Regions from separate parts of the Streptomyces sp. NPDC005181 genome, predicted to be linked through region 4. Evidence: riboswitches for the same ligand, from Rfam matches in the RefSeq annotation. Region 4 holds a riboswitch; each other region holds the start of a gene.
The links. Region 4 has a riboswitch for cyclic di-AMP ahead of ABZV38_RS15565 (M23 family metallopeptidase). Riboswitches for the same ligand answer to the same signal wherever they lie in the genome.
Positions count from the first base shown of each region.

Region 1: another riboswitch for cyclic di-AMP. It lies ahead of ABZV38_RS09235 (transglycosylase family protein); the one in region 4 lies ahead of ABZV38_RS15565 (M23 family metallopeptidase).
Region 2: another riboswitch for cyclic di-AMP. It lies ahead of ABZV38_RS19690 (NlpC/P60 family protein); the one in region 4 lies ahead of ABZV38_RS15565 (M23 family metallopeptidase).
Region 3: another riboswitch for cyclic di-AMP. It lies ahead of ABZV38_RS26055 (LysM peptidoglycan-binding domain-containing M23 family metallopeptidase); the one in region 4 lies ahead of ABZV38_RS15565 (M23 family metallopeptidase).

Region 1 covers NZ_JBEXID010000009.1:80,363-85,967, forward strand. The annotation lists gene ABZV38_RS09230 (transglycosylase family protein) at 1-858, shown strand, start outside; cyclic di-AMP (ydaO/yuaA leader) riboswitch at 1,159-1,329, shown strand; gene ABZV38_RS09235 (transglycosylase family protein) at 1,333-2,031, shown strand; gene eno (phosphopyruvate hydratase) at 2,314-3,594, shown strand; gene ABZV38_RS09245 (septum formation initiator family protein) at 3,697-4,167, shown strand; gene ABZV38_RS09250 (DUF501 domain-containing protein) at 4,238-4,795, shown strand; gene ABZV38_RS09255 (Ppx/GppA phosphatase family protein) at 4,842-5,605, shown strand, end outside.
Region 2 covers NZ_JBEXID010000028.1:58,715-64,319, reverse strand. The annotation lists gene pcrA (DNA helicase PcrA) at 1-2,075, opposite strand, end outside; cyclic di-AMP (ydaO/yuaA leader) riboswitch at 2,334-2,499, shown strand; gene ABZV38_RS19690 (NlpC/P60 family protein) at 2,498-3,664, shown strand; gene ABZV38_RS19685 (hypothetical protein) at 3,758-4,111, opposite strand; gene ABZV38_RS19680 (NlpC/P60 family protein) at 4,468-5,523, shown strand; gene ABZV38_RS19675 (GNAT family N-acetyltransferase) at 5,581-5,605, shown strand, end outside.
Region 3 covers NZ_JBEXID010000047.1:45,223-50,827, reverse strand. The annotation lists gene ABZV38_RS26075 (XRE family transcriptional regulator) at 1-162, shown strand, start outside; gene ABZV38_RS26070 (DUF6126 family protein) at 196-369, shown strand; gene ABZV38_RS26065 (tyrosine-protein phosphatase) at 399-1,211, opposite strand; partial or broken gene ABZV38_RS26060 (alpha-galactosidase) at 1,406-3,501, shown strand; cyclic di-AMP (ydaO/yuaA leader) riboswitch at 3,793-3,952, shown strand; gene ABZV38_RS26055 (LysM peptidoglycan-binding domain-containing M23 family metallopeptidase) at 3,956-4,828, shown strand; gene ABZV38_RS26050 (SGNH/GDSL hydrolase family protein) at 5,004-5,605, shown strand, end outside.
Region 4 covers NZ_JBEXID010000019.1:90,745-96,349, forward strand. The annotation lists tRNA gene ABZV38_RS15555 (tRNA-Met) at 1-5, shown strand, start outside; gene ABZV38_RS15560 (PP2C family protein-serine/threonine phosphatase) at 364-1,458, shown strand; cyclic di-AMP (ydaO/yuaA leader) riboswitch at 1,707-1,859, shown strand; gene ABZV38_RS15565 (M23 family metallopeptidase) at 1,871-2,989, shown strand; partial or broken gene ABZV38_RS15570 (aldo/keto reductase) at 3,189-4,133, shown strand; gene ABZV38_RS15575 (PrsW family intramembrane metalloprotease) at 4,138-5,605, opposite strand, start outside.

The DNA of each region.
Region 1 (5,605 bases), on a different contig from region 4:
GTGGCCGGCTCGGCCATCGCCATCCCGCTGCTCGGCGCAGCCGGTGCGCACGCGGCCGACGCCACGACCTGGGACCGGGTCGCCGAGTGCGAGAGCGGCGGCATGTGGAGTGCCGACCTCGGCAACGGCTTCTACGGCGGTCTCCAGTTCTCACAGGACACCTGGAAGTCGTACGGCGGCGACGCGTACGCCCCGCGTGCCGACCTCGCCAGCCGCTCTCAGCAGATAGCGGTCGCCGAGAAGGTTCTCGACGACCAGGGGCCGCGGGCGTGGCCCAGCTGCGCGGTGATCTCCGGGCTCACGGTGGACGGAGCGCTGCCGGGTGTCGATCCGGGGAGTGTGCCCTCGGCCGACCCGACGCAGAGCGCGGACCCGTCCGACGGGGCGTCGGACGAGGCGGGCCCCTCGGGCGGATCGAAGTCGTCGTCCGCCAAGTCGTCCGCCAAGTCGTCGGGTAAGTCGTCGGGTAAGTCCTCCGGCGAGGCGTCGAGCGACGCGTCGGATGCATCCGGTTCGTTCGACTCGTCCCGCTCCTCCGGCTCTTCGGGCGGTGAGGTGGGCGGTAAGCACCGTGGCACGCCGGCCCCCGAGGCGAGCCAGGGTGCGGGCGCGGGCAATGACCGCGAGTCGGGCCGACATGCCTCCCGCGGCAACAGCGAGGGACGCGACACGGGCGCCCAGGAGGCCGACGGCGCGTACACGGTCCGGCCGGGCGACAACCTGTGGGCGATTGCTGATGCACAGAAGGTCCCCGGCGGGTGGCCCGCGCTCTACGAGGCCAACAAGGCTGCCGTCGGCGACGACCCGGACCTCATCCTGCCTGGCGAGAGCCTCGATCTTGGCGTGAAAGCAGAGTGAGAGCGGTCTGATCAACAGCTAAATACACCCCAAAAATCGGGGTAGTTCAGAGGCCTATGTCCGCTTATGTGTAAGTGAGACATGGGTCTCTTTGCGTCAATTGACGTGTCGCGCCTGCCGGGTCCGCGCGCATCGCCCCCCACCTGCGAAAACGAGGGTCGGCGGGATGCAAGTAAGGGGTGATTGTCCGGCGTGTCCATCTTTGAATGTAGGGGTTGTGTGTGTTTACGGTCGGAACTGCTCGCACCGCGGGCCCCGTCGACCGTCACGCCGAATCCTGCCGTCGGTCGAAGGGAACAGACGCGTAAAGCGCCGTAGGCAGGAGCGGGGGACCCAGGTAAGCGCCGGGCCCGATGGTCGAAGGACCGTCAGGACCGGCTTGGGGTGAAGTCGTGCGCTAGGACGTGCGACCGGGCAACTCACTTGGCCCGAACCCGACAGCTCACCTCGTAGGCGTCGGTGAGGAGAAGTTCCATGCTGCTGAACAGCAAGGGCAAGCACCGCCGCCCGTCCAAGGCCGTCCGTGTCGCCACGCTCGCGGGTGTTGCCGGTGCCGCCATCGCCGTTCCCCTGATGGGTGCCACGGGCGCTTCCGCCGCCTCCGTCGCCACGTGGGACGCCGTCGCCCAGTGCGAGTCCGGTGGCAACTGGTCCATCAACACCGGCAACGGCTACTACGGCGGCCTGCAGTTCTCGCAGTCCAGCTGGGCTGCCGCCGGTGGTACGCAGTACGCCCCGCGGGCTGACCTGGCCACCAAGGCCCAGCAGATCGCCACCGCCGAGAAGCTCCTCGACATGCAGGGTCCGGGTGCCTGGGCCTGCGCCGGCGCCGGCAACCTGACCAACGACGGTGTCGACCCGGGCGTCGACACCGGCTCCGCCGCCGTGAAGCCGGCCGCGCCGAAGCCGGCCGAGCACACCGAGGCCCCCACCGCCTCCCGCTCGGACCGCGGCACCGCCCCCGAGGTCGCGAAGACCGTCACCACGCCGACGGGCCAGAAGGTCGCGAAGGGCGACGGCGAGTACAAGGTGAAGGCCGGCGACTCGCTCAGCGAGATCGCCGAGGCGCACAAGGTGAAGGGCGGCTGGCAGCAGCTGTTCAAGCTGAACAAGAACATCGTCAAGGACGCCGACCTGATCTTCCCGGGTCAGCAGCTCCACCTGACGAAGTAGGACGAGCCTCAGCAGAAAAGGCTCTCTCCTCCCTGAGCACCCCGACCCGGCGCGGATTCCCCCGTACGTGCCGGGTCGGGGTTTTTGCGCTCACTGTTCAACTGTTGTAGTTACTGCTCAGTAGATTTCTGGACATTTGCCCGTCTAGGGGTGCCCTTGGGTCCTTTTTCGTCCCAGGAGGCGGGCGGTCGCCGAACACAGTGGGCCAAGGCGGTTAGGCTCTTGGCGCAAGGCCAAAGCGACCCTGCACCACCAGCGTCATATCCCAGAAGGAGATGCCTCGTGCCGTCCATCGACGTCGTCGTAGCCCGGGAAATCCTCGACTCCCGCGGAAACCCCACGGTCGAGGTCGAGGTTGGCCTCGACGACGGCAGCACCGGCCGTGCTGCTGTTCCGTCCGGCGCCTCCACCGGTGCGTTCGAGGCCATTGAGCTTCGCGACGGTGACCCCAACCGCTACCACGGCAAGGGCGTCGAGAAGGCCGTCCTCGCCGTGATCGAGCAGATCGGCCCGGAGCTCGTCGGCTACGACGCGACCGAGCAGCGGCTGATCGACCAGGCCATGTTCGACCTGGACGCCACCGAGAACAAGGGCTCGCTCGGGGCCAACGCCATCCTCGGCGTCTCGCTGGCCGTCGCGCACGCCGCCTCCGAAGCCTCGGACCTGCCGCTGTTCCGCTACCTCGGTGGCCCGAACGCGCACCTGCTGCCCGTCCCGATGATGAACATCCTCAACGGTGGGTCGCACGCCGACTCCAACGTGGACATCCAGGAGTTCATGATCGCCCCGATCGGCGCGGAGTCCTTCTCCGAGGCCCTGCGCTGGGGCGCCGAGGTCTACCACACGCTGAAGAAGGTCCTGAAGACCAAGGGCCTGTCGACCGGTCTCGGCGACGAGGGCGGCTTCGCGCCGAACCTGGAGTCGAACCGCGCCGCCCTGGACCTCATCCTCGAGGCCATCAAGGAGGCCGGTTACGCCCCGGGCAAGGACATCGCGCTCGCTCTCGACGTCGCCGCCTCGGAGTTCTACAAGGACGGCAAGTACGAGTTCGAGGGCAAGTCCCGCTCGGCCGCCGAGATGACCGAGTACTACGAGGAGCTCGTCTCCGCGTACCCGCTGGTCTCCATCGAGGACCCGCTGTACGAGGACGACTGGGCCGGCTGGAACGTCATCACCCAGAAGCTCGGCGCCAAGGTCCAGATCGTCGGCGACGACCTGTTCGTCACCAACCCGGAGCGCCTGGCCCGTGGCATCGAGGAGGGCTCCGCCAACGCCCTGCTCGTCAAGGTCAACCAGATCGGTTCGCTGACCGAGACCCTGGACGCCGTCGAGCTGGCGCAGCGCAACGGCTTCAAGTGCATGATGTCCCACCGCTCCGGCGAGACCGAGGACGTCACCATCGCCGACCTCGCCGTCGCGGTGAACTGCGGCCAGATCAAGACCGGCGCCCCGGCCCGCTCGGACCGTGTCGCCAAGTACAACCAGCTGCTGCGCATCGAGGAGATCCTCGACGACGCGGCGGTGTACGCGGGCCGTTCCGCGTTCCCGCGCTTCAAGGGCTGATCGCAGGCCCGTCACGGGCCGAAGGCCCCGGCCTCCGTCCGTCCCCGCACTCGGTCCCGTACCGTGTGCGGGGACGGACGTGCGTAGTGGGGAGGCGGAGACATGGCCGCGAAGGAGCGGGACCGGTTCTCCACCGCGACCCGGCTGCGGCTGCTCGGAGAGCAGACCGCCGCCCGCGTCTACCGGTCCCAGAACCGTCGCCAGGCCCGCCGCTCCCGGCTCACCGGCCGGGCCGCGTTCCTCGCCCTTGTCGTCTGCTCCCTGGTGGTGGCGCTCGCGTACCCGATGCGGCAGTACGTGTCGCAGCGCGACGAGATCGCCGACCAGGAGCGGCTGGCGCAGGAGGCGGAGGCACGCACCGAGGAGCTGCGCGACGAGAAGGCGCGCCTCCAGGACGACGCGTACATCCGGCGGCTGGCCCGGGAGCACCTGCACTACGTCCGTCCCGGGGAGACCGGTTACACGGTGGTCGACCCGGACGCGGCCAGGGAGCGCAGCGGAGGGTCGGAGGAGACCGACCGGCCGTGGCACTCGAACCTGTGGGACGGCGTGGACTCCGCCGACCGCGACTGACCTCTTCTCCTTTTCCTCTTATTCCTCTGCGGAACCGCAGTTCAGCATCCCGAGTAGAACCAAGGCAGGCATGGAAACGCCCCCTCCCCAGACCGAATCCACCACGCCCACCGAGGCGGACATCGCCGCGTTCCAGCAGCAGCTCGGCCGCCCGCCGCGCGGGCTGCGCGCGATCGCGCACCGCTGCCCGTGCGGCAACCCGGACGTGGTCGAGACGCAGCCCCGGCTGGAGGACGGTACGCCGTTCCCGACGACGTACTACCTGACGTGCCCGCGCGCGGCGTCCGCGATCGGCACGCTGGAGGCGAACGGCGTGATGAAGGAGATGACGGAGCGTCTGGCCGCGGACCCGGAGCTGGCGGCTGCGTACCGCAACGCGCACGAGGACTACATCGCCCGGCGCGACGCGATCGAGGTGCTGGAGGGCTTCCCCAGTGCGGGGGGCATGCCGGACCGGGTGAAGTGCCTGCATGTGCTGGTCGGGCACTCGCTGGCGGCGGGTCCGGGCGTGAATCCGCTGGGGGACGAGGCGATTGCGATGCTGCCGGAGTGGTGGCGCAAGGGTCCGTGTGTGACGCCGTGCGAACCCGCGGCCGAGTCCGGCACAGCAAGCCCGTCCGGCGATTGAGCACCAGGGTCCGGGGCGGAACCCCGGTATCACGACAGGAGAGTCCATGACCCGCGTTGCCGCCATCGACTGCGGAACCAACTCCATCCGACTGCTCGTCGCCGACGCCGACCCCGCCACCGGTGAACTCATCGAGCTCGACCGGCGGATGGAGATCGTCCGGCTCGGGCAGGGCGTGGACCGCACAGGCCGGCTCGCCCCCGACGCGCTGGAGCGGACCTTCGCCGCCTGCCGCCGGTACGGGGCCGTCATCAAGGAGCACGGCGCGGAGAAACTCCGGTTCGTCGCCACCTCCGCCTCCCGCGACGCGGAGAACAGGGACGAGTTCGTCCGCGGCGTGCTGGACATCCTCGGCGTCGAGCCCGAGGTGATCAGCGGCGACCAGGAGGCGGAGTTCTCCTTCGAGGGCGCCACCAAGGAGCTCGCGGGCCGCGACCATCTCGCCAAGCCGTATCTGGTGGTGGACATCGGCGGCGGTTCCACCGAGTTCGTCGTCGGCGACGACCGGGTCCTGGCCGCGCGGTCCGTCGACATCGGCTGCGTACGGATGACGGAGCGCCACCTCGTACGCGACGGTTTCGTCACCGATCCGCCTACACCGGGTCAGATCACCGCGATCCGCGCGGACATCGACGCCGCCCTGGACCTCGCCGAGGAGAGCGTCCCGCTCACCGAGGCCGCCACGCTCGTCGGCCTCGCCGGCACCGTCACCACCGTGGCCGCGATCGCGCTGGGACTGCAGGAGTACGACTCCGAAGCGATCCACCACTCCCGGATCTCCTTCGAGCAGGTCCAGGAGATCACCGGGCG
Region 2 (5,605 bases), on a different contig from region 4:
GTCAGATAGAGCCGCTCACGGGCCCGGGTGATCCCGACATAGGCGAGGCGCCGCTCCTCCTCCAGCTCCTTGGCCTGTCCCAGCGCGCGCATGTGCGGGAAGACGCCGTCCTCCATGCCGGTCAGGAAGACCACCGGGAATTCGAGGCCCTTCGCGGTGTGCAGGGTCATCAGTGTGATGACGCCGGAGCCGTCCGTGTCCTCGTCGGGGATCTGGTCGGAGTCGGCGACGAGCGCGACCTTCTCCAGGAACTCGGCGAGCGTGCCCGCACTCGCGCCCTCCCCCGCGTCGGACTCCCCCTGCTCCTGCTCGAACTCGAGCGCGACGGCGGCGAGTTCCTGCAGGTTCTCGATGCGGGTCTCGTCCTGCGGATCGGTGGACGCCTGGAGTTCCGCGAGATAGCCGGTCCGCTCCAGAACCGCCTCCAGCACCACGGCGGGGCCCGCGCCCGACTCGACGATCGTGCGCAGCTCCTCCATCAGCGTGTTGAACCGCTTGACGGCGTTGGCCGAGCGGGCCGCCATGCCGTACGCCTCGTCGACGCGGCGCAGCGCCTGCGGGAACGTGATCTTCTCGCGCAGCGACAGGGCGTCGATCATCGCCTCGGCGCGGTCGCCGATGCCGCGCTTCGGCACGTTCAGAATGCGGCGCAGCGGGACGGTGTCCTCGGGGTTGGCGAGGACCCGGAGGTAGGCAAGGATGTCCCGGACCTCCTTGCGCTCGTAGAAGCGCACGCCGCCGACGACCTTGTAGGGCAGGCCGACGCGGATGAAGATCTCTTCAAAAACCCGGGACTGCGCGTTCGTCCGGTAGAAGATGGCGACATCGCCCGCCTTGGCGTCGCCCGCGTCGGTCAGCCGGTCGATCTCGTCGGCGACGAACTGCGCCTCGTCGTGCTCGGTGTCGGCGACATAGCCGGTGATCCGGGCGCCCTCGCCCGCGTTCGTCCAGAGGTTCTTGGGGCGGCGGCTCTCGTTGCGCTCGATGACCGCGTTGGCCGCGGAGAGAATCGTCTGCGTGGAGCGGTAGTTCTGCTCCAGCAGGATCGTCGTCGCGTTCGGGTAGTCCTCCTCGAACTGGAGGATGTTGCGGATGGTCGCGCCGCGGAAGGCGTAGATCGACTGGTCCGCGTCACCCACGACGCACAGCTCGGCGGGGGCGTCGGCCGGTCCGGCCGGGCCCACCAGTTCGCGTACGAGTGTGTACTGCGCGTGGTTGGTGTCCTGGTACTCGTCGACGAGGACGTGCCGGAAGCGGCGGCGGTAGTGCTCAGCGACATCGGGGAACGCCTGGAGCAGATGGACCGTCGTCATGATGATGTCGTCGAAGTCCAGTGCGTTGGCCTCGCGCAGCCGGGACTGGTACATCGCGTAGGCCTGGGCGAGCGTCTTCTCGAAGCCGTCCGCGGCCTGCCCGGCGAAGGTCTCCTCGTCGATCAGTTCGTTCTTCAGGTTCGAGACCTTCGCCGTGAACGACTTCGGCGGAAAGCGCTTCGGGTCGAGGTCCAGATCGCGGCAGACCAGGGCCATCAGCCGCTTGGAGTCGGCGGCGTCGTAGATCGAGAACGACGAGGTGAAGCCGAGCTTCTTCGATTCCCGGCGCAGGATCCGTACGCACGCGCTGTGGAACGTCATGACCCACATGGCGTTGGCGCGCGGTCCGACGAGCTGCTCGACGCGCTCCTTCATCTCGCCCGCGGCCTTGTTGGTGAAGGTGATCGCCAGGATCTGGCCGGGGTGCACCCCGCGCTCGGCCAGCAGATGGGCGATGCGGTGGGTGAGAACCCGGGTCTTGCCGGAGCCGGCCCCGGCGACGATGAGCAGCGGCGAGCCGGCGTGCACGACGGCGGCGCGCTGCTCGGTGTTCAGCCCGTCGAGCAGGGCGGCGGCGTCGATGACGGGGCGGTGGGCGCCGTCCCGGTAGTACGCGTCCCTGGGCGGCGGGGGCGCGTCGAATACGCCCGCGAAGAGGTCCTCCGGCACCGCTTCGGGTGCGGAGTCCTCGGGGGGCGGCGGGGGCTCTTCCTCCGAGTGCTGGAGGCCGGCCAGGAAACTGTCGTCAAAGAGGCTGCTCATCGCTTGACGAGTCTAGGCCGCCGCACCGACACCGTGCGGCCGCATGGCTAACCGCACCCGGAACACGGGCACATACAGAGACCACGCACCCACACCGCGTAAGGGAAGAGGGGGCTCGCTCCGCCCGCACCACCACCCCGTCATCAAGGTCACGAAAATGTATCGGGCATATCGAACATCAACCTTCACAGCAGCACCATGGGTTGGCTAGCGTGCTCGGTCGGGCGGCCCGTACCACCTGAGGCGAACCACGCCGAGCGGGCTCCCACGCTGAATCCGGGCTGCCCTCGCGGGAGTTCGGAACCGGGGACCCACATGCATCACCGGGGTGAATCGGTCCATATCCCTCATTCGGACCGTAGGGCAGCCTTCCGTTCCGCCCGAACCCGACAGCTAACCCGGTAGGCGGTCCACGGAAGGAGATGCCGGCCTTGGCGTCGCATCGCAAACCGCGCACCCGTGTGCGCAGCACCACCCCCGCCGTCGGGTTCACGACGGCCGCACTGGCAGGGATGACCCTGCTGTCCGCGCAGAGCGCCACGGCCGCGCCGGCCTCACCGAAGCCCAGCATCGAGGACGTGCAGAAGAAGGTCGACGACCTCTACCGGCAGGCGGGCACCGCGACCCAGCAGTACAACCAGGCGAAGGAGGCCTCCGCCGCACAGCGGGGCAAGGCCGACGCCCTGCTGAACGAGGTCGCGAAGCGTGCCGACAAGCTGAACGACGCGCGTAGGGCGCTCGGTGAGTACGCGGCCGCGCAGTACCGCACCGGCTCCATCGCACCGACCGCCACCTTCTTCCTGGCCGACGACCCGCAGTCGTACTTCGACCAGAACCAGTTGATGGCCCGGATGGCGGGCCGGCAGCAGAAGGCGGTCACGGACTTCCGCACCCAGCAGGCCGCGGCGTCGGAGAAGCGCGCCGAGGCGGTGAAGAGCCTGGAGACGCTCACCGAGTCGCAGGCCACGCTGCGGACGAGCAAGGAGAACGTCCAGAAGAAGCTGGGCGAGGCCCGCACGATGCTGTCGAAGCTGACGGCCGAGGAGAAGGCGCGACTCGCAGCGCTGGAGCGCAAGAAGGAGGCGGAGGCCAAGCGCAAGGCGGAGGAGCTGGCCCGCCGGCAGGCCGCCGCCAAGGCCGAGGCGGACCGCAAGGCCGAGGAGGCCGCGCAGCAGGCCGGATCCGGCGGCGATACGGGAACGGGCACCGGGACCGGAACCGGCTCGGACACCAGCGCCACCACGAAGGCCGAGAAGGTCCTCGCCTTTGCCCGCGCCCAGATAGGCAAGCCGTACGTCTGGGGCGCGACGGGCCCCTCGTCGTACGACTGCTCGGGGCTGACCCAGGCCGCCTGGAAGGCGGCGGGCGTCGACATCCCCCGTACCACCTGGGACCAGGTGGAGATCGGCACGCGGATCGCGACGGCGGATCTGCAGCCGGGCGACCTCGTCTTCTTCTACGACGACATCAGTCACGTCGGCATCTACGAGGGCGACGGCATGATGATCCACGCCCCGAAGCCGGGGGCGAATGTCCGCGAGGAGTCGATCTATTACATGCCGATCTACGGCAGCGTGCGGCCCGCGTAGCGCGGCCCCGGACAGCGACGAGCCCCTGCCGGACGGATCCGGCAGGGGCTCGCGCGATGAATGACAGGGGCGGCTCGGGCGGCAGCGGCCGGCTCAGGTCCAGAGGGTCGCGATGAAGATATTGGCGACTGTCAGTCCGCCGACCGCCGCGAAGACGCCCTTCTCGACCTTCTCCTCGTCCCGCTTGATGTAGACCAGCGCGAGGATCACGACCAGGACCGCCAGCTTCACGCCGATCTTGATGTTGTTGACCGGCTGGTCGTCGGCCTGGTTGAGCCCGACCAGTGCAACACCGGTGACCAGCATGGTCAGCGCACCGTGCAGCATCGCCGGGACGAAGCGTGCCGTGCCCGCGCCCATCGCCTTCATCTGGGTCAGGAAGCCGCCCAGGAGGGAGGCGATACCGATGATGTGCAGCGCGACGAAGACATTGATGAGTACGTCCATGGGGCCGCAGCCTAGCCGGGGTCATAGCACCGCCCTCCGGCGAGGTGGGGGATCTGTGCATTTCACTCGCATCTGCACCAATTGCCTGCCTCTGGTGCGATTTCTCCGATCACTTGATGACATCGCCTCGCCAAATTCGGGCAATAGCCGTCATTACGACTCTTCCCCATGCCCCGGGTTTAGCGTCCCTATCCAGGTGACCGACTTCACCGTCGCTCCGCACCCGGACGGCGACCCGGTCACCCCGCCGAAGAGTCCGGCGGCGAGCCGCTCCCCCCTGCCGGCTTCGCCGTCGGACCTCCGCGGGCCCGCCGGTAGGCCCCGACGGGCAGTCGACAGCGAGGAGCCCCGCCCCCGTGGCAGCACATCGAAAACCCAAGCAGCGCCCGCATACCGGCTCTGCTGCCCGCACCGCAGCCACCCTCGCGTTTGCGGGGGCCGCGACAGCTGCCGCCCTGCCGGGGGCTGCACACGCCGATCCACAGCCCACCCCTTCCCAGGTCAAGGCCACAGTGGACCGGCTGTACCACCAGGCGGAGGTCGCCACCGAGCAGTACAACGGCGCGAAGGAGAAGGCGACCGCCACCGCCAAGTCCCTGGGAGCACTGCGCGACGAGGCCGCCCGCAGGACCGAACGCCTCAACGCCTCCCGCAACGCACTCGGTTCGCTCGCCGCCGCGCAGTACCGCACCGGAGGCATCGACCCCGCCGTACAGCTGGCGCTCTCCTCCAACCCCGACCAGTACCTGCAACGGGCCTCGTACGTGGACCGGATCGCCGACCGTCAGGCCACCGAGCTCTCCAAGGTGCAGCGGCAGGTCACCGAGATCGCGCAGCTGCGCGCCGAGGCGAAGGAGGAGCTGGCGGCACTGGGCGCCCGCCAGGCCGAACTGAAGAAGCACCGCACGACGGTCAGGGCCAAACTGGCCGACGCCCAGCGGCTCCTGGACACCCTGTCCCCCGCGCAGCGCGCCGCGTACGAGCGGTGGGACACCACACGCTCCGCTGCCGGCCACGCCGATCGCAGCGACCGGCGCGCCGGCGCCGCACAGGCCGCCCCCAACGCCCGCGCCGCAGAGGCCGTCGCGTTCGCCTACGGGGCGCTGGGCAAGCCGTACGTCTGGGGCGCGACCGGTCCGACCTCGTTCGACTGCTCCGGGCTGACCCAGGCCGCCTGGCGCTCCGCCGGTGTCTCGCTCCCGCGCACCACATACACGCAGATCAACGCCGGGCAGCGCATCTCCCGCTCCGAACTCACCCCCGGTGACCTGGTGTTCTTCTACTCCGGCGTCAGCCATGTCGGCCTGTACATCGGCGACGGCCGGATGATCCACGCGCCGCACCCCGGTGCACCGGTCCGCATCGCACCGATCGACGAAATGCCCTTCGCCGGGGCGACCCGGGTGGCATAGGCTCCCGGCTGCCGCAGTCCGGAGTCCCGCCGGGACCGGTCGAAGGAGACCCCGCACATGCCCTTGGACACAGACGTCCAGA
Region 3 (5,605 bases), on a different contig from region 4:
GTGCACGATCTCGACCCCGGGGACAGCGCCCACTTCGACTCGCTCATCCCGCACCGGATCGCCGCCGTCGACCGCGACGGATCCGAGCTCCTCTTCGTCCACACCCTGCTCCAGAGCCCTGCCGCCGAGCTGTGCCTCGGCAGTGGCATCCACCGTCGCTGAGACCGGTCCGTCCGGTCGCCAGAGAGGACTGTCATGTCCGATTCAGAGAACTTCGATCCGCTCACCCCGGCCAGGTCCAAGAATGACGGACCGCAGGAGGGGAAGTTTCCGCGCGGCGTGGTGATCCGGCTGGTCGCCTATCTCGTCGCCGGACACGTCTTCGCGGCGTTCCTCTACTTGCTCTTCGCGGTGGCAGGCAAGGGCTGACCGCCGGCCACCACCGCCGGGCGGTCCGGCTACGCCTCGTCGAGCAGCCGTCCGCGCAGCCGCTCCAGCGTCTGCGGAGTGAGCTCCAGCCCCTCGGCGAGATAGCGGTCGGTGCTGCCCCAGGTCTCCTCGATCGTGGTGAAGGCCTGCGCCAGATATGCGGCGCGGGCGTCGAAGAGCGGGCTGAGCAGTTCCATCACCTCGGGCGACATCCCGGTCGCCGAGGTGTCGCTGCGGCGCACCTTGTACCGGCGGTGCGGGGCGTTGGACTTGAGGTAGTCGGCCTCGATGGCGTCGCGCTCGACCCCGACGGCGAGCAGCGACACCGCGATCGAGATCCCGGCTCGGTCCTTACCCGCCGCGCAGTGCATCAGCGCGGGGACGCTGTCCTCGGCCAGGGCGTGCAGCACCCGGCTGTGCTCGGCGGTGCGGTCCTTGACGATCGACCGGTACGAGGCGGTCATCCGGGCCGCTCCCTTGCCGTCGGCGAGGATGTTGTGCAGCTGCTCGATGTTGCCGTCGCGCACCATGCGCCAGAACTCGGCGCCGTCGGCCGGGTCGGAGAGCGGGATGCTCACGTTCCGTACGCCCGGCAGCTCCACGTCCAGACCGTCGAGCTTGTGGTCGGCCGCGTTGCGGAAGTCGAAGATCGTGTGCAGCCCGAGGTCGCCGAGGAACGCCGCGTCCTCGGATGTGGCGTGCGCGAGGTGACCGCTGCGGAAGAGCCGTCCGTACCGCACCCGGCGCCCGTCGACGGTGGGCAGCCCGCCCACGTCGCGGAAGTTGCGCACACCTGACAGCTCGGGTTCCGTCGACGGGATCTGCGGCACCTGCTGCGTCACGGTGTCTCCTGGAGTGTCTGGCGTCGGCGCGGCTCGCCGACGAGGTCACTCCCGTGACGATACGACATCGGTTCCTCAGGCAATCATCTCGGCCGTTCTTGCCTCGCCCGCCGGTGAATTGCCCCTGCGCGGGCGTTGCCCGGCCACCCGGCGACGCTCGATGATGTGCGGAACTGTGTGAATGTGGGGATGAGATGATCGAGACTGGTGACAAGGGTCGGACCTGGCTGCTGACCGGGGCGACCGGCAGCTATGCGCTGCATCTCACCGACCGGGACGAACTGCTCCATCTGCACTGGGGGCCACGCATCTCCCTCGCGGCCGCCGAGGCCCTCGCCGCCGCACCGGAGCCGCCGTCGCGGGGCTTCGAGTCGCGGCTGGACGGCCGCGAGGAGTACCCGGTGGAGGGCGGGCCCCGGTTCGTCCGGCCCGCTCTCTCCGTACGCACCCTCGAGGTCCGTGGCACCGAATGGGAACACACGGGGGCCGCGGTGGACGGCGACGAACTCCGTATCGCGTTCTCCGACTCCGTACAGCGGCTCGCGCTCACGCTGCACTACCGGATGCGGGACGACTCCGATGTGATCGAGCGCTGGGCCACTGTCAGCCACGCCGGTCCGGACGGTCCGCCGCTGGAGCTGTTGCGCGCCGACGCGGCCGCCTGGGCGCTGCCGGCCCGTGACGCCTGGCGCCTCAGCCAGCTGCACGGGCGGGGGCGGCGGAGACGCAGCTCGTGCGGTCGGAACTGACATACGGCGAGAAGGTCCTCTCCAGCAGGCGAGGTCACACCGGGCACCAGTCTCTGCCCTGGGTCGCGCTCGACGCGGACGGAGCGGCCACAGAGGAGGACGGCGAGGTGTACGGCTGCGCGCTCGCCTGGTCCGACTCGTGGCGGATCGCCGTGCAGCAGCTCCCCGACGGGCTCGTACAGATCACCGGCGGGGCCGGCTACGACGACTCCGGGCTGCTGCGGCTCGCGCCGGGAGAGACGTACACCACACCGGTGTTCGCCGGACTGTGGAGTGCCCAAGGGTTCGGCGGGGCGAGCCGTGCCTGGCACGCCTGGCAGCTGGCCCACGTCATTCCGGACGCCGAAGGCCTCCGGCCGGTGCTCTACAACTCCTGGGAGGCGACCGGTTTCGACATCGTGGAGGACCAGCAGCGCGCCCTGGCCGTGCGCGCCGCGGCGATGGGTGTCGAACTGTTCGTGGTGGACGACGCGTGGTTCGGGCAGCGCACCACTGACCGGGCGGGACTCGGCGACTGGACCCCGAATCCCGAGCGCTTCCCCGGCGGGCTGAAGCCGCTCGCCGATGAAGTGCACGCACTCGGCATGCAGTTCGGCATCTGGGTCGAGCCGGAGATGGTGAATGCCGACAGCGACCTGTACCGCGCGCACCCGGACTGGGTATAGCACTTTCCCGGGCGGATCCGCACGGAGTTCCGTAATCAGCTGGTGCTCAATCTGGCCCGGACCGATGTGCAGAACTATCTGTGGGAACAGCTCGACACACTGCTGTCCAGTGCCCCGATCGACTATGTGAAATGGGACTTCAACCGCTGCTTCACCGATGCGGGCTGGCCGGGCGAGGATTATCCGCAGAAGCTCTGGATCGAGCATGTGGACGCGCTCTACGCGCTGATCGACCGGCTGCGGGCGGCTCACCCCGGTGTCGCCTTCGAGTCCTGCTCGGGCGGCGGCGGCCGGATCGATCTGGGCATCCTCGCCCGTACCGACCAGGTGTGGACCTCCGACAACACCGACCCGCTGGACCGGCTCGCCATCCAGGAGGGTTTCGGGCAGGTCCATCCGGCCCGCGTGATGGCCGCCTGGGTCACCGACAGCCCGAATGTCCAGCTCAACAGCAGGGTCAGCTCGCTCCGTTTCCGCTTCGTGAGTGCGATGGCCGGGGTGCTCGGGGTCGGCGGAGACCTCACCGAGTGGAGCGACGAGGAGCTGGCCGAGGCCCGGAGCTGGGTGGACCTGTACAAGGAGATCCGCCCGGTGGTGCAGCACGGGGCGCTGTACCGGCTGCGAGCGCCGCGCGGTGGGCTCAGCGCTATGCAGTACACGCTCGGTGACGAGACCGTGGTGCTCATGTGGCTGGAGGCACAGAGGTACGGGGAGCTGCCGCCGGCCCTGCGGCTGCGCGGGCTCGACCCCGCGGCGACCTATACCTGTCTGGACACCGGCGCCGTCCACCACGGTTCCGTGCTGCTGCATCAGGGGTTGCACACGGGTCTACGGGGGGACCTGGACGCGAAGGTGCTGAGGCTCCGCCGCGGATGATGTTCATGACATGTCCGTATTAGGGCATTTAGTCGAACATGCCCTACTTATACGGGAGATGAGGGGTCTCTCGTGAGCGGGATCATATCCGTGACGGTGTGTGGTGGCGCGGCGGCCGGGTAATCCGTACACCGCGCGGAAAGCCAAGATCCTTAATCCACGGAGGGTGACCGGAATTCCGCGCCGATTTCCCGGCGCGGATTCCGGCACGCAACCGAAGGCTTGTTCTGCCCGTCCTCACTCGTTTACGGTCACCGTCAATCCGGACGGACCGCCTAATCCTGCCGCCGACCGGAATTCGCACCCACTCATCGTGTGGCAGGAGCGGGGGAACCAGGTAAGCCGCCGACCGGAGAAATCCGGCGGCTCGGGGTGAAGTCGCACTTCGTGCGACCGGGCACCTCCAGCCCGAACCCGACAGCTCACCTCGTAGGCGCCGGAGAGGAAAATCTTCATGTCCATATCGGGTAAGCACCGTCGCCAGAAGTCCAGCACCCTCGCTCGTGGCGTCGCCGCCGCCGGCGCCGGCGGGGCCGTCATCGCCCTTCCGCTGCTCGGTGCCACCGGTGCCCACGCCGCGGAACAGGCCGCTCCCGCCGCGCACTCGGCCGCCGCCGCGCACGTCGCCTCGGCCGCCCCGGTCGCGAAGAAGCAGGCCGAGACCCGGACGTACTCCGTCGTCGCCGGCGACTACCTGTCGAAGATCGCTGCCGAGAACAAGGTCGCAGGCGGCTGGGAGAAGCTGTACCAGGACAACCGTGAGGTCGTCGGCAGCGACCCGAGCCTGATCTTCCCGGGCATGAAGCTGACCCTCGGCGGCTCCGCCGCGGCCACCGGCACCACGCAGCCCGCCGCGGCCCCGTCGGAGGCTCCGGTGGTCACCAAGCCCGCGGCCGCCCCTTCGGCCGCCCAGAGCAGCAGCTCCGGCTACGTCTCCCCGGTCCCGGGCAAGCACACCACCAACTACCGTGCCTCCGGTGCCAACTGGTCCAGCGGCAGCCACACCGGCATCGACTTCCCGGTCGCCACCGGCACCAGCGTGAAGGCGATCACCTCCGGCACCGTCGTCACCGCCGGCTGGGGTGGCGCGTACGGCAACGAGGTCGTCATCAAGCACGCCGACGGTCGCTACTCGCAGTACGGCCACCTGTCCGCGCTCTCCGTCTCGGCGGGCCAGACCGTCTCCGCCGGCCAGCAGATCGGCCTCTCCGGTGCCACCGGAAACGTCACCGGCCCGCACCTCCACTTCGAGGTCCGCACCGGCCCCGCGTACGGCTCGGACATCGACCCGGTCGCCTACCTGGCTTCGCACGGAATCTCCGTCTGATCGGATTCGATCAGGGCTGATCCGAACGGCTTGGTGAAGGGGCGGTGCGCGGCGGCGCACCGCCCCTTCACTTATTCCCTCTTTACTAAAACCTGACCGGGTGGTCTATCTCACCCTCCGTCAACCCCTTATTACGGTCGCGTAGGTCACATTCGGCGGTGCAGGATGTGCCCTTGTGGCAGACGATTCGAGAAACTTTCAACGTGGCGTCAACAACCGGCATGGTGCCATCGGGTCGTACGCAGCGATTGGCGACAGCTTCACCGAGGGAGTCGGTGACCCCGGCCCGGACGGAACCTTCGTCGGCTGGGCGGACCGTTTCGCGGTCCTCCTCGCGGACCAGCTGCCCGACCCCGATGCAGCGACGAACACCGATGGTTCCGCCGGTTCCGCAGGTGCCGCTCACGGGAACTTCCGGTACGCCAATCTCGCCGTACGCGGACGCCTCCTCGACCAGATCGTCGAGGAGCAGGTGCCGCGCGCCAAGGAACTCGCCCCCGATCTGGTGAGCTTCTGCGCGGGCGGCAATGACATCATCCGGCCCGGCACCGACCCCGACGACGTGGCCGAGCGATTCGAGCGCGCGGTCGCCGACCTGACCCGGTCGGTCGGCACCGTCATGGTCACCACCGGCTTCGACACCCGGGGCGTTCCCGTGCTGCGCCATCTGCGCGGCAAGATCGCCACCTACACCGCCCATGTGCGGTCGATCGCCGACCGCTACGACTGCCCGGTCCTCGACCTGTGGTCGCTGCGGTCCGTGCAGGACAGGCGTGC
Region 4 (5,605 bases):
CGCTACTGAAGAATCAGGCCCGGCATGCAGAAAGCGTGCCGGGCCTGATTCGTGTTTTCCGTCGTCCCTTTGGCCGATGAGCAGTCGCCGCGCGACGCCGCTCCGGCAAACCTGGGAGGCGGGGCGCACGTCCTCAGCCGTGCGCGTGCAGGTCAGGACAGAGCCGTGCGCGTGCAGGTCAGGACAGAGCCGTGCGTGTACGGGGCAGGAGACCACAGGGCGCACCTGCCCAGGACAGCACAGGGCGCGCCGGGCAGGAGACCACAGGTGGGGATGGCGGAGAAACTGCGCGGGGGGCGGCTCAGGGGGCGGGACGTGGTCCGCGGCTGGGCCTGGTGGTTCGTCCGTGCGCTGCCGTTCCTGATGATCGTCGGCGGGCTGGTGTTCGACTACCTCAGCCCACCGCCCTTCACCGCAGTGCCGATGTTCGTGGCCGCTCCGCTGATCGCCGCACCGTTCTTCTCGCTGTTCAGCACCGTCCGGATCGGCATCGCCGCGGTTCTCTCGATCCTCGCGCTGCGGTTGTCCGGCAGCACGCTGCCGGCGGTCGTGCCGTCCATCGAACTCGTCACCGTGATCACGGTCGCTGTCCTCGCCGTCGTCATCAACCGGGTCGTACAGCGCGGCAACGAGCAGCTGGCTTCGGCGCGGGTCATCGCGGAGACCGCCATGCGGGCCGTGCTGCCGATCCCGGCCGAGCGGGTCGGGGGACTCCATGTCGCCGCGCGGTATGAGGCGGCCCAGGCGGACGAATTCGTCGGCGGTGACCTGTTCGCCGTGGCGGAGAGCCCGTACGGGGTGCGGCTCGTGGTCGGGGACGTGCGGGGCAAGGGGCTCGAAGCGGTCGCGACGGTGGCGGTGGTCATCGGCGCGTTCCGGGAGGCCGCCGAGCAGGAGGATTCGCTGGAGGGCGTGGCGCAGCGGCTGGAGCGGGCGCTGACGCGGGAGAGGCCGCGGCAGGGTGGGATCGATCCGGTCGAGGGGTTCGTCACCGCCGTGCTCGCCGAGATCCCGCCCGGTGCGGCCGAGGTGCGGATCGTCAACCGAGGCCACCCCGAGCCGCTGCTGCTCCACCTCGACGGCCAACTGGACGTGTTGGCGCCGACGGTGCCCGCGCTGCCGCTCGGCATGGACCTGGGGGCGTGGACGGACCGGGCCGACGTATGGGAGCTGGCCGCCGGGACGACGCTGCTCGCCTACACGGACGGACTCACCGAGGCGCGCGACACCCAAGGAGATTTCTACGATCCGGCGGCCCGGCTGCGCGGGCGGATCTTCCCCGCGCCCGAGGCGCTGCTGTCCGCGCTGGCCGACGACGTACGGCTGCACACCGGCGGCAGGTCCACCGACGACATGGCGCTGCTCGCGGTCGCACGTCCCGCGCAGGGGCAGCCGGAGCGGCGCAGGACTGTGAAGATCGTGGGCCGGGACGCGAGTGAGGAAGAGCTGAGCCGGTGAAGGGGCTCCACACGGGCGATGCCACCGTGCGTAACCGAAAGGCCCCGCTCCGCATAACATTTGACGCAACGTCAGAAACCGGGTAGTGGCTGAGGAGCGGTCAACTCGCCCTTTCCGCCCGATTGTGTCCCGTAAAGTCCAGGCCAAGGCCATGAACGATCAGTGGGAACGGCTTGGAATCGGACCCGTCTGTCTATTAACGTTCGATAACGCAGCGCGGTTGTCCCAGCCGTCGTCAGTGGCGGCACCGTGCGCGAGCGCCGAATTCCGCAAGGGAACCGGGGAACCACCTACATGGGGTGAATCGGACACCTGTGTCTCGCGAGAGGCAGAGGGATCCGTAGGAGACCTTCCTGCTCCGAACCCGTCAGCTAACCCGGTAGGCGAGAAGGAAGGAAAGGAGTGCGCCCCCGTGGCGTCCAACAAGCCTGCCCCCGAAGCCCCCTCCCGGTTCGGTTCCGCCTTCACGACCGAGTACGGAACCGAGCAGCGAACCGATTTCGGCGCCGAATTCACCACTGAGTTCGCGGCCGACGGTTCCGGTGAGACCGACCGGGCGTGGGAGGAATGGAATCCCACCGAGGAGTCCGTCCGCCCCGTACGCGGCAGGCACCGCGTCGTCAAGCAGCGCAACGGGCTCGCCCGCAGCTCCACGGTGCTCGGAGTCGGCGTCATCGCGGCCGTAGGTGCGGGCGGCATGGCCACCGCGCAGAGCAAGCCGCCGGTCTCCATCTCCCTTCCCGACTCACTCGCGGACAACCTCCCCGACGCCAAGTCCCTTCCCGGCGTGGGCGCCCTGTTCTCCGACGAGTCCGCCACCGACCAGGCGAAGTCCGCGGTCTCCGCCGCCCCGCTCACCAGCGCCGGCATCACCACCGCCGAGGCCGAGCAGGGCACCACCGACGCAGGCGAGGCGCTGCGCGCCCGCATCCTCCAGCAGGCCGAGCAGCAGCAGAACGCCGCCGACGCGGAGGCCAAGGCCGCCGAGGAGAAGGCCGCCGCGGAGAAGGCTGCCGCCGAGGCCAAGGCGAAGCAGGACGCCGCCGAGACCAAGGCCGCCGCCGCGAAGAAGAAGGCGGAGGAAGAGGCGAAGGCGAAGGCCGAGGCCGCACGGCTCGCCAAGCTCGCCGCCTCCTACGCCATCCCCACCTCCTCGTACACGATCACCTCGACCTTCGGCGAAGCCGGTTCGATGTGGTCCTCCGGCTACCACACCGGCCTCGACTTCGCGGCGCCGACCGGCACGCCGATCAAGGCCGTCCACACCGGCACCATCAAGTCGGCGGGATGGTCCGGTTCGTACGGCTACCGCACGGTCCTGGAGCTCGAGGACGGTACGGAGCTGTGGTTCTGCCACCAGTCGTCGATCGACGTCAGCGTCGGCCAGAAGGTCACCACCGGTGACACCATCGGCCGCGTCGGAGCCACCGGCAATGTGACCGGACCCCACCTCCACCTGGAGGTCCACACCCCGGACGGCTCGGGCATCGACCCGATGACCTGGCTGCGCGACAAGGGCCTCACCGTCTGAGTCCGCGCCGGTTCCCCGGCCCCTGAACCCCGGCAGTCCTGACGCTCACCCCCCGACGTCAGGGCTGCCGGTCTGCTGTCACCCGGTCCTTGCGATGCCGGTGCGGATGCCCGTGCAGAGGCCCCGGTGGATGCCCGTGCGGGGCCCTCCAGGTGCCCCCTGGACGGAATAGCGGGCGCGGCGGGTTCCGTTGATCCATTTGATTTCTCTCCGTAAGCTCGGCTCTTCCGACCTCCAGGTCTTCCCGCTCGCCCTCGGTGGCAATGCCTTCGGCTGGACCGCCGACGAGGCGCAGTCGTTCGCGGTACTCGATGCGTACGCCGCGGCGGGCGGCAACTTCCTCGACACCGCAGACGCGTACTCCGCCTGGGTCCCTGGCAACTAGGGCGGCGAGTCGGAGACGGTCATCGGCAAGTGGCTCGCCGCACGCTCCCGCCGTTCCGACATCCTCGTCGCCACCAAGGTGGGCTCCCACCCCGCGTACAAGGGGCTCTCCGCCACCACCATCAAGGCCGCGGCAGAGGAGTCGCTGCGTCGGCTGGGCACCGACCACATCGACCTCTACTACACGCACTTCGACGACGAGACCGTCCCGGTCGAGGAGATCATCACCGCCCTCGACCAGCTGGTGAAGGAGGGCAAGGTGCGCGAGATCGCCGCCTCCAACATCAGTCCGGAGCGGCTCCAGGCGTCCCTGGACTTCTCCGAGCGCGAGGGGCTCGCCCGTTACGTCGCCCTGCAGCCGCACTACAACCTCGTCTCCCGCGACACCTACGAGGGCGAACTCCAGGAGGTGGCCGCCCGCGCCGGGCTCGCCGCGGTCCCGTACTTCGCCCTCGCCTCGGGCTTCCTCACCGGCAAGTACCGTCCGGGCACGTCGGTGGAGAGCGCGCGGGCCGAGAAGGCCGGCCAGTATCTGGCGTCGGAGCGCGGACAGAAGGTCCTGGCCGCACTCGACAAGGTCGCCCAGGAGCGCGGCGCCGAGATCGCGACCGTCGCCCTGGCCTGGCTCGCCGCCCGTCCGACCGTCGCCGCGCCGATCGCCTCGGCCCGTACGGTCGAGCAGGTGCCCGCCCTGGTGGCCGTGGCCGACCTTCAGCTGACCGAGCAGGAACTGGCGGAGCTCACCGAGGCCTCCGCCTGAGCCCTCACCAGGAGCGCGGGGGTGGGCCGCTGCCGTACGGCGGCTGGGCATACGGCTGCTGGGCGTGGGGCGGCAGATACGGGTTCGGGCGGTAGCCGCCGTACTGCGGGTGCGGGGCCGGCCTCGCGGGTATGCAGCGGGGGCGCAGGCGGCCCGTTGCCTGCGCCGCGTACGTCAGTGCGGGGCCGGCCACTTCCCTGCGCTGCCAGAGGTGGTGCAGCAGCTCCAGCTCGCGCGCCACGAAGTCCGGGTCCGCGGCCCCGCGGCGGGCCCGGTGGCGCAGCAACGCCAGCGACGTCGCGAACGACTCGTACTCGGCGACCGCACGGGCCGCCGCTCTGCCGCGCGCCTTGGCCTGAGCCTTGGCATGGCTGCGGACCTGCGCCACGACCCGGCTGTTCCCGTACACCGGGGAGTGGGGTGGTGGGGGGCCGGGTGCGGGGTAGCCGTAGCCGGGGTTCGTGACTCCGTACGGGGTGCCGTACGGACGCGCGCTTCCGTACACACGCGCGTGCTGGTGGCGCGCCACGTCCCGGGCCATGCCGCGGGCCCGCATCGAGGAGAGCGCGAGCGGCTCGGCCGGGGTCAGCCAGCCGGCTGCCGCGTAGGCGGGCAGCTCGGTCTCCAGGGTGCGCAGCTCCCGCTGGCGTGACCAGATCACCAGCCAGGTGAGCAGCCCGAAGACCGGGACCATGAACACCCCGTACACGGCATAGAAGCCGAACGGGCCGAACGCCCCCGAGCCGTTCCACAGGGCGTGCATGCCCATCGCGAGGACCAGCCCGAGCAGCGGCAGCAGGATCCGGCGGATGCGGTGGCGCCGTGCGCTGAGCGCCGCGAATCCGAAACCCAGGCCGGTCAGCACGGTGAAGAGGGGATGCGCGAACGGCGTCATCACGACGCGTACGAAGAACGTCGCGGCGGTCACCGACGCGAAGCCCGAGGTGCCGATCTGCTGGTCCTCGCCGAAGGCGTTGCCCAGGTAGAGGATGTTCTCGGTGAAGGCGAAGCCCGTCGCGGTGAAGCCCGCGATGACGACGCCGTCGACGATGCCGCTGAAGTGGCGCCCTCGGAAGAGAAAGATCAGCAGGACGGCCGCGGCCTTCGCACTCTCCTCGACCACCGGTGCTATCACCGTGGCGCCGAGAGTGTCCGCGCTCGCCGGGTCGGCGGTGGCCGTCGCGATCCAGTGGGTCGCGAACGAATTCGCGATGATCGCGACCAGGGCGGCGGCGCACGCACCCCAGGCGAACGAGAACAGCAGATTCCGCCAGGACCACGGCTCGACCCGGTCCAGCCAGCGGAATGCCGCCATCAGCAGTGGTACGGGCAGCACGGCGAGGCCCAGACCGACGAGGAACCCCTCCGTACCCGTCTGATCGCGGACCAGGGCGAGGATCACCAGCCCGCAGAGCGCCAGCACGGTGAAGACCGCGCCGACGCGGAACGTCTTGCTCCGCCAGACCATGCCG